DNA from 3 places in the Pseudomonas sp. NPDC099000 genome. Region 3 is predicted to be linked to each of the others. Evidence: predicted binding sites of a transcription regulator. Region 3 holds the regulator's gene; each other region holds the start of a gene.

Region 1 (3,276 bases), on a different contig from region 3:
TGTACCACTCCACGTGGGCCAATTTCCCACCGTAGAGGGTCGTTTCAATCGGGCAATACACGCTGGTGTGCGCCTTGAGGAAATGGATCACGCCGGTGCAAATGGCAAATGCGAAGACGACGAACAGAAAATCCCGACGATGCTCATAAGCAAATCGCAGCACAGGTGCCGCCTTGCTCCGCTCCAGAAAACTACCGAGGCGCGGATGCTTTGAGCTGTTGATCAGCGGCCAGACAAACGACAGCATTGCGCCGATCAAGGCAATCTCGGCGGTCCAGTTGGGAATGATGCGCGCCCACTTGTGGGTGAGCTTTTCAAAGAAGTGAACCTTGTCGAGCGGAAAGATCTGGGCGACCGGATCAAACAGAAGATTACTGAAGGCGATGTCGATTTGGGTCATGTCGAACATCAGGAAAACCACGGCCGCGCAGGCCAGCGGAATACCGAAGTTCGCCCAGTAGAAGCGGTTGCGGGAAGAAGTCAGCATCGTATGTCCAGATCCAGAGGAAAAACTCATTCGGTGGTCACCGAGCGCCAGTCGGAAGCTTCAATGAAACCGAGCATGCGCGGCGCTTGAGAAGTTTGGGCGGAGATAAACAACGAGGCGCCGTAACCGAACGTGGAGGTCGACAACTTGAGGTCTTTTTCGAGTTGCGCCATGCATTCGCTGTGGGTCACCAGAATCAGATTGCGACCCGCAACTTTATGCGCCAGGGCATCACGCAGCATCGTGCCCCTACAGCTGATCAGCCAGTCTTCGCCCACACCGACCTTGTTGAACATGTAGCTGGCTGTCTGTGAGGTACGAACCATCGGGCTGTTGTAGATATCGGTCTTGTCCAACCCCAATTGTTCGAACCGCGCACCGACACTGACCGCGACGCTGCGCGAACGATCGGTAATCCCATCGTTGCCGCTCAGGCACGCGGCATTCGAGTGATCACAGCGCTCGACATGGCGTATCAGCACAATCACATCGCCTTTGGCCCAGCCGGCGGCCAACGCTCGTGCGCCCGCCACATTGCCATGCGCCAGGTCCGGTACGGCGGCTGGCTGCAACAGCCATAGGGTCAATGGAATCACCAGCAGCGCCGAGGCCAGCACCACGGCAGTGTTTCGATAGCGGGTCAAACGGCTCAGGTTAATTGAGCGTTTTATCCCGAACAGACTCAGTCTCAATTCCACATCAAGCCGCCTCGCCGGCATGCACCATTGTCATTCGATGCCGCGAGGGTAGAGAGGCGAGCGTCGGCGGCCGGTGAAACCCATGTGAAAAAAAGCTTAAGCCCACCTACAAAAACCTTGTTACAGAATCCGTCCGACAAAATCCTTTCAGCTCTCGCGATTGCTGCCGATACAGACCTGCTACCTACCCTTGCTGGCACCTAAAAACAACAATCTTCCAGCCAACCGACGATCGAAAGCGCAACGTTCCTGGAGGAATTTGATGAATAGCTGGTTCGGCAACATCAGCGTGAACATGAAACTGGGCCTGGGGTTCGGCCTGGTCCTGGCACTGACCTGCGTACTGGCCCTGACTGGCTGGACGAGCCTGGGCGGGTTGATTGACCGCAGCAACTGGATGAGCGACATCACCCAGCTCAACTCCGGCCTGACCAAGCTTCGCGTGGTGCGCCTGCAATACATGCTGACCAACGGCGATGAAACCGCCGCCCAGAACGTACAGACCACCCTTGACGCCTTTTCCGCTCAGCAACAATCGCTGTTGTCGAAGTTCAAGAGCCCGGAAAACCTCAAGCTGCTCAAAGAGCAAGGCACCTACATCGATGCCTATAAGACGTCGCTGAATAAAATGCGCAGCGCTTACCGAACCGGTAACAGCGCCCGCGACGCCATGGGCGTCAATGCTGAAACGGCCAGCACACTGATCGAAGCCATCAGCACCCGCGTGCAGCAAATGCCCCTGAGCGACCAGCGTTTCGAACAGTTCCAGGCCGTCACCGCCGCCAAGGAAGCCTTCATCCTGGCCCGCTACGAAGTGCGCGGCTACACCGCCACCACCAATGCCGAGACCGAGCAAAAAGCCGTCGTCCAACTGGATTCAGCGATTGCCAGCCTGAAACCACTCAACGTGCAGTTTGCCGACACCCAGCAAGACGCCCTGCGTCAGCTGGAAACCGCACTTGGCAATTACCGCAGCGCGTTGACCGCCTATAAAGCCGCCAACACCGATGCCGTGCAGGCCCGCAAGGAAATGACCGACCAGGGCGCCGCGATCGTGACCCTGAGCGATCAGTTGTATCAGATACAGCTCGATCGCCGTGACGCCGAAAGCGCCCAGGCGCGCACGCTGCAGTTGATCAGCACATTGCTGGCGTTGTTGGTGGGCATCATTGCTGCCGTGATCATCACTCGTCAGATCACCGGCCCATTGCGCGACACCTTGGCCGTGGTTGAACGCATCGCCAGCGGCGACCTGTCCCAGGACGTCAAAGTGACTCGCCGCGACGAACTCGGCGTGTTGCAGCAAGGCATCGCGCGCATGGGCGTGACCCTGCGCGACTTGATCAGCGGCATCCGCGATGGCGTCACCCAGATCGCCAGCGCCGCTGAAGAGTTGTCGGCCGTCACCGAGCAAACCAGCGCCGGCGTCAACAGCCAGAAGATCGAGACCGATCAGGTGGCCACCGCCATGCACGAGATGACCGCCACCGTGCAGGAAGTCGCGCGCAACGCCGAAGAAGCCTCCCAGGCCGCAGCCGCCGCTGACGGCGAAGCCCGCGAAGGCGACAAAGTGGTCAACGAAGCCATCGCCCAGATCGAACGTCTGGCCAGCGAAGTGGCGCGTTCCACCGAAGCCATGAGCGTGTTGCAACAGGAAAGCGACAAGATCGGCAGCGTCATGGACGTGATCAAGGCTGTCGCCGAACAGACCAACCTGCTGGCCCTCAACGCCGCGATCGAAGCCGCGCGTGCCGGTGAAGCCGGTCGTGGTTTTGCCGTGGTCGCCGACGAAGTGCGTGGCCTGGCCCAGCGCACACAGAAATCCACCGAAGAAATCGAAGGCCTGGTGGCCGGCCTGCAGAATGGCACTCAACAAGTGTCGAACGTGATGAACAACAGCCGCGCCCTGACCGACAGCAGCGTCGCCCTGACCCGCAAGGCTGGCGTGTCGCTGGAAAACATCACCCGCACGGTGTCCAACATCCAGTCGATGAACCAGCAGATCGCTGCCGCTGCCGAGCAACAAAGCGCCGTGGCCGAAGAAATCAGCCGCAGCATCATCAACGTGCGCGACGTGTCGGAACAGACCGC
Region 2 (3,276 bases), on a different contig from region 3:
ACCGCGAAACCACGCCCGGCTTCACCGGCACGCGCCGCTTCGATCGCGGCGTTCAACGCCAGCAGGTTGGTCTGGTCAGCCAGGCCGCGAATCACGTCCAGCACCTTGCCGATGTCACGGGACTCATTGGCCAGATCGCCAATCAAGGTGGCAGTGCTCTGCACATCGGCGCTCATGCGTTCGATGGCGCTGACGGTTTCCTGCACCAGGTCACGACCGTCGCCGGCCGAGGTGGTGGCGTTTTTCGAGGCTTCGGACGTGCTCACGGCGTTGCGCGCGACTTCTTCCACGGCGCTGGTCATTTCATTGACGGCGGTGGCGGCCTGTTCGATTTCGTTGTTCTGCTGGGTCAGGCCACGGGCGCTTTCGTCGGTGACGCTGTTCAGCTCTTCAGCGGCGGACGCCAGTTGCGTGGCCGAGCCCGAAATCCGTTGCAGGGTGTCACGCAACTTGTCCTGCATCTTCGACATGGCCAGCAGCAAGCGGCCGGCTTCGTCTTCACCATCGACATGGATCGGGCGAGTCAGGTTGCCTTCGGCGATTTCTTCGGCAGCGCTCAGGGCGTTGGCGATCGGCTTGGTGATGCTGTTGGTCAGGAGCCAGGCGAACAGCAGGGTCAGGCCGCTGGCAATGACCAGTAAGGTGATCACCAGATTGAGCGAAGTCGAATACTGCTCACCGGCACGGGTGTCGGTGGCTTCAATCTGTTGCGTGTTGATCTCAAGCAGCTTGCCGAGTGCCGAGTTGACTGCCTCTGAATTGGAAAGCAGTTCGCTGTTGAGCATCGTGCGCAGTTCGTCGACCTGATTGTTGCGCGACAGCGTCTTCATCCGGTCTTCGAGTTGGCGGTATTGCCCCAGTAACTGCACGTATTGATCGTACGCGGCGCGCTCTTGCGGGCCGTCGATCAACGGTTCGTAGACCTTCTGAGCGTCGCGGATCTGCTGATTGCGCAGTTCGAACAGCTCAAAGGTTTTCTGCTGCACGTCCGGTTCCCGATTGACCAGCAAACGGTAGGACAGCACTCGCAGGCGCAGGGTCAGTTGAGTAAATTCGTCCAGGCTCTTGATGCTCGGCACGCTCATGGACGCGATGTCTTCGCCGGCGCCGCGAATCTTGCTCATCTGGTTCAAGGCAAACACACCCAGAACCAGCATCAAACCGCCAATCAGGGCGAAACCGAGGAACGCCCGCGGTGCGATATTCATATTACGAAGGGACATGCTGTTTACCAAAGTGAGCGCACCCGTGCGGCGCTGAAGCTGACGTATGAGTGACTTATCGGTCATACGACTAAAGTCTTGAGTGCCTGCGCGTTTTTGTCGCAGACGGGTTCCGGCGACGAAGTGCAGGAACCAGATCCGCCAATCACAGTCTTTAAAGCTCGCGAGGAAGGTCGTCCGCCAGGAAAATCAAGGCCTTGCGCCTGAATAACCCTGGCATCCATGATGACTTTTCTTTATCGTACGCGCCCTTTGAAAAAGCTTGGAAAATCAAAATGTTGGAAGCATCCCTTAGCCAATTGGAACAGCTGGTCAGCGACCTGGTGCAACAGAACCAGACCCTGCTCGCCACCAACCAGACCCTGAGCGCAGAACTGGCCCAGGCCAAGGATGAAAACGAAAGCCTGCAGCTGAACCTGATGGAACAGGAAGAGAAACAAGGCGCCACCGCGGCCCGCATCCAGGCTCTGGTTGAGCGCGTCAGCGCCGGCCCGGTCAGCGCATGAATCACGGCGCCGCAGGGGTAAAAGTCGTCTCGATCCTGGGGGAGGACTATTCGATCAAGGCGCCGGCCGGGGAAGAGCAAACCCTGCTGGACGCCGCGATGATGTTGAAAGCTGCCTTGGCCGACACCAAGAGGAAGTACCCGACGCTGATCGGTGACCGACTCCTGGTGCTGGCTGCGATGAATCTGTGCTCCCAGCAGATAGAAATGCAAAAGCAGCACAAGCAGGAACTCGACCGTTACCAAGAGCAAGTCAGCGCCACGGTTGAAGTGATCTCCAAGACGATCAATCAGGCCTGATCGGCTTTGCGCACAACCAAAGAATAGATTGTCGATTGTGTTGTATACAATCGGCACGGCTGTTGCAGTGTTTCAGCCTCTTATTCTTTGGGGGTGCTCCATGCAGTTCTGGCGACGCAGTATTCAATGGCAGTTGATCCTCAGTATGGGCACCGCCCTGCTGGTCAGCATCCTGATCGTGGTTGGCATTTATACCCTCGTGGTCAACCGTCTCGCCCAGAGCTATCTGGTCGAGCAGGCACTGCCGTCGAGCATCGAAGCGATGCGCAACGACATCGAACGCATCCTCGTCCAACCCCTCACCGCCGCCAAAGACATCGCCAGCAACAGCATGGTGCGCGACTGGCTGGCCGGGGGTGAAAACAGTGCCCAGACAGACGCGTTCGTCCAGTACCTGGAAGGCATCCGCGCCGAACACAAAGCCTTTACCGCGCTGATTGTCGGCACGGCTTCAAACCATTACTTCACTGAAAAAGGCCTGGACCGGACCCTCAGCCGTTCCAATCCCAAGGACGCCTGGTTCTACGCATTCCTCGACAGCAACCAGCCGCGCACCCTCAATATCGACAATGACACCGCGACCGGAGAATTGGCGCTGTTCATCGACCTCAAGGTCGAGCAGGCCGGTAAAGTCGTGGGCGTTGCCGGGCTTGGGTTGAGCATGAAAGAGCTGTCGGAGCTGATCCACAACTTCAACTTCGGTGAGCGCGGCAAGGTCTATCTCGTGCGTTCCGACGGTTTGATCCAGGTTCACCCCGAGGCGCAGTTCAGCGGTAAACGCACATTGTCTGAGCAGATCGGTGCTTCGGCCGCGCAAGCTGTGATGGGCCAAAAAGCCGCCGCTAGCAGCAGTTTCGCTCGTGATGGCGAAGATTTTCTGGCATTGAGCCTGCCCCTGCGCGATTTGGGCTGGACCCTGGTGGCCGAAGTGCCACAGTCGCAGATCTACGCCGAAGCCCGTCGCGCCATGTGGATGAGCAGCGGAATTGGTCTGGCGGTGGCGCTGGTGTGTCTGTTGCTGGTGGTTTTGCTGGCCCGTGGGTTGGTGCGGCCGATCCGACAGGTAACAGCCGCGCTGGTAGACATCGGTAGCGGTGGGGGAGATTTGACCCACCGGTTAGATTCCAGTCGCGCCGATGAGCTGGGTGACCTGGCGCGCGGCTTCAATCGATTCCTCGACAGTCAGCGCGAAATGATTGGCGAAGTGCTGACCACCAGCGAGCGTTTGCGCACGGCGGTCAGCCAAGT
Region 3 (3,276 bases):
ACTAAACTGGATGAAACGGCAAGTCTGGGCGAGGTGTTGAGCCTGGCGATCAGTCATGAATTGCCGGTGGCTTACCTGACCGATGGCCCGCGTATTCCGGATGATTTGCATCTGCCGCGTCGTCATCAGTTGGTCAGTCGCGCCGTAAGCGTGCAAATGCAAGAAGAACCCAGCGAAGAAGCCATGGCTGACATGTTCGCTGATATTTACCACAGCCCGACCAAGCAGGTTGGCTGAGGTACTAATGAACAGTTTTTGTACCTACATCGATGGTCTGCCATGCATTGTTCAGTTATTGAGCGCGCAGCCAGTAATGTGGCCTCCGTCTATGCAAGACAAGGTAAAGAAATAACATGGGCAGCATGCATCCCGTACAGGTGATCGCGGTGACCGGCGGCAAAGGTGGCGTCGGGAAGACTAACGTGTCAGTGAACTTGTCCCTGGCTCTAGCTGAACTCGGCCGGCGCGTCATGCTGCTGGACGCCGATCTGGGGCTGGCGAACGTCGACGTCCTCTTGGGGCTGACACCCAAACGTACCCTGGCCGACGTGATCGAAGGCCGCTGTGAGCTGCGCGACGTTCTGTTGCAGGGCCCCGGCGGTATTCGCATCGTTCCGGCCGCGTCCGGCACACAGAGCATGGTTCATCTGAGCCCGGCCCAGCACGCCGGCCTGATCCAGGCTTTCAGCGATATCGGCGACAACCTCGACGTCTTGGTGATCGACACCGCTGCGGGTATTGGTGACTCGGTAGTCAGTTTCGTTCGCGCAGCGCAAGAAGTCTTGCTGGTGGTGTGCGACGAGCCGACCTCGATTACCGATGCCTACGCGCTGATCAAACTGCTGAACCGCGATTACGGCATGAACCGCTTCCGCGTCCTGGCCAACATGGCCCAGAGCCCGCAGGAAGGTCGCAACCTGTTCGCCAAGTTGACCAAGGTCACGGACCGCTTCCTCGACGTCGCCTTACAATACGTCGGTGCGGTGCCTTACGACGAAAGCGTGCGCAAGGCCGTGCAGAAGCAGCGCGCCGTCTACGAAGCCTTCCCGCGTTCCAAGTGCGCCCTGGCGTTCAAGGCGATCGCGCAGAAGGTCGACACCTGGCCGCTGCCTGCCAACCCGCGTGGGCACCTGGAGTTTTTCGTCGAGCGCCTCGTGCAACAGACCGCAGGACCCGTCCTATGACAGCCAGTGGCTACAACCTCTACAAGAAGTCGGCACGTGACGCGCAGTACGAGCTGATCGAGCGTTACGCGCCACTGGTCAAACGCATTGCTTACCACTTGCTGGCCCGTCTGCCGGCCAGTGTTCAGGTTGAAGACCTGATCCAGGCCGGGATGATCGGCCTGCTTGAAGTATCGACCAAATATGACGCCAGTAAAGGCGCGAGTTTCGAGACGTACGCGGGCATTCGAATCCGCGGCGCGATGCTCGATGAAGTACGCAAGGGGGACTGGGCGCCACGTTCGGTTCACCGCAATACCCGCATGGTCAGCGACGCAATTCGCTCGATTGAAGCTAAAACCGGTCGTGACGCTAAAGATCATGAGGTTGCGGCCGAACTCCAATTGAGTCTCGACGATTATTACGGGATTTTGAACGACACCCTGGGCAGCCGGTTATTCAGTTTCGACGATCTGTTGCAGGACGGCGAACACGAAGGGCTGCACGAGGATGGCGCGAGTGCACATCTGGAGCCGTCACGCGATCTGGAAGATGAACGCTTCCAGGCCGCGCTGGCGGACGCGATTGCCAATTTGCCGGAGCGTGAGCGACTGGTGTTGGCGCTGTACTACGACGAAGAGCTGAACCTCAAGGAAATCGGTGAGGTCCTGGGGGTCAGCGAATCGCGGGTCAGCCAGTTACATAGCCAGTGCGCGGCCCGTTTGCGGGGGCGTTTGGGGGAGTGGCGAGCGCGCTGAAGGCAGTGTGGGGACACTGCGAACGAGGCCGGTGGGGTGTTGAACTGCACCGGTCGCGATCTGTTGTGCTCCAGACAGTCATCGAATGCATTGCCGGATTGATTGAAATGGCGCGTCCAGGTGCTGGGCGCGTTTAAGACTGCTTGGAGGTCGAATTGGACAAGAACATGAAAATCCTCATCGTTGATGACTTCTCAACGATGCGGCGGATCATAAAAAACCTGTTGCGTGACCTTGGGTTCACCAACACGGTCGAGGCTGACGATGGCACTACTGCCATTCCGGTTCTCAACAGCGGGAGCATCGACTTTCTGGTAACGGACTGGAACATGCCTGGCATGACCGGTATCGATCTGCTACGTCACGTGCGCGCCGATGAAAAGCTCAAGCACCTGCCGGTGCTGATGGTGACTGCCGAAGCCAAGCGCGAGCAGATTATCGAAGCGGCCCAGGCCGGTGTTAACGGCTATGTGGTCAAACCCTTCACGGCCCAGGCGTTGAAAGAAAAAATCGAGAAGATTTTCGAACGCATCGGTTGATCCACTGCGCCACGGGGGAGCTATGGAGCATAAAGAATCTTCACTGGGCGATTTTGAATCGACCCTGAAAAAACACGCGGTCGAACTGGTCGAAAGCCTTGAAAAAGGCAGGTTCGGCGACGCTGTGCAACTTATCCATGAGCTCAATCAGACCCGTGACCGCGGCCTGTATCAGGAAGTGGGCAAGCTCACTCGCGAGCTGCATAGCGCGATCGTCAATTTCCAGATTGACCCGAACATGCCGCAAGCCGAGGAAGTGTCGCAGATCACGGACGCCACCGAGCGTCTGGGGTATGTGGTCAAGCTGACCGAGGCCGCCGCCAACCGCACCATGGACCTGGTGGAAAACGCCACGCCGCTGGTCAACAGCCTGAGCGAAGAAGCCCAGGCGTTGAGCACGGATTGGGGGCGGTTCATGCGTCGCGAAGTCGGGGCTGAAGAGTTCCGCGAACTGGCTCGGCGCGTCGACGGTTTCCTGACACGCAGCAGCGAAGACAATCGCACGGTGTCGAGCAACCTCAACGACATTCTGCTGGCCCAGGATTACCAGGACCTCACCGGTCAGGTGATCAAACGCGTGACCCAATTGGTCACCGAAGTTGAAAGCAACCTGCTCAAGCTCGTGCTCATGGCCAGCCAGGTAGACCGCTTTGCGGGTATCGAACATGACCGTGATGCGATGCTCGCTGAAAAAGATCCGCAAAAACATCTCTCTCAGGGTGAAGGTCCGCAGATTCATGCCGATAAAAGAGAAGACGTTGTGTCCGGTCAGGACGATGTGGACGATTTGTTATCCAGCCTAGGATTTTAGAGTTT

Evidence for each region. Region 3 encodes FliA, which starts transcription of late flagellar genes. Its sites were predicted from a motif close to CTAAAGTTTNNNNNNNNNNNGCCGNTAA; they were not measured.
Region 1: the regulator FliA is predicted to act here: its motif matches at 1,331-1,358, upstream of ACIQV9_RS19390 (methyl-accepting chemotaxis protein).
Region 2: the regulator FliA is predicted to act here: its motif matches at 1,279-1,306, upstream of ACIQV9_RS16035 (methyl-accepting chemotaxis protein).

Annotation. Positions count from the first base shown of each region.
Region 1 covers NZ_JBIWAF010000017.1:58,507-61,782, reverse strand. The annotation lists gene ACIQV9_RS19400 (phosphatase PAP2 family protein) at 1-487, opposite strand, end outside; gene ACIQV9_RS19395 (histidine phosphatase family protein) at 514-1,185, opposite strand; gene ACIQV9_RS19390 (methyl-accepting chemotaxis protein) at 1,448-3,276, shown strand, end outside.
Region 2 covers NZ_JBIWAF010000012.1:29,224-32,499, reverse strand. The annotation lists gene ACIQV9_RS16035 (methyl-accepting chemotaxis protein) at 1-1,223, opposite strand, end outside; gene ACIQV9_RS16030 (hypothetical protein) at 1,499-1,729, shown strand; gene ACIQV9_RS16025 (cell division protein ZapA) at 1,726-2,028, shown strand; partial or broken gene ACIQV9_RS16020 (cache domain-containing protein) at 2,129-3,202, shown strand; gene ACIQV9_RS16015 (methyl-accepting chemotaxis protein) at 3,221-3,276, shown strand, end outside.
Region 3 covers NZ_JBIWAF010000003.1:420,746-424,021, forward strand. The annotation lists gene flhF (flagellar biosynthesis protein FlhF) at 1-237, shown strand, start outside; gene fleN (flagellar synthesis regulator FleN) at 354-1,184, shown strand; gene fliA (RNA polymerase sigma factor FliA) at 1,181-1,921, shown strand; gene ACIQV9_RS06575 (chemotaxis response regulator CheY) at 2,089-2,460, shown strand; gene ACIQV9_RS06580 (protein phosphatase CheZ) at 2,483-3,271, shown strand.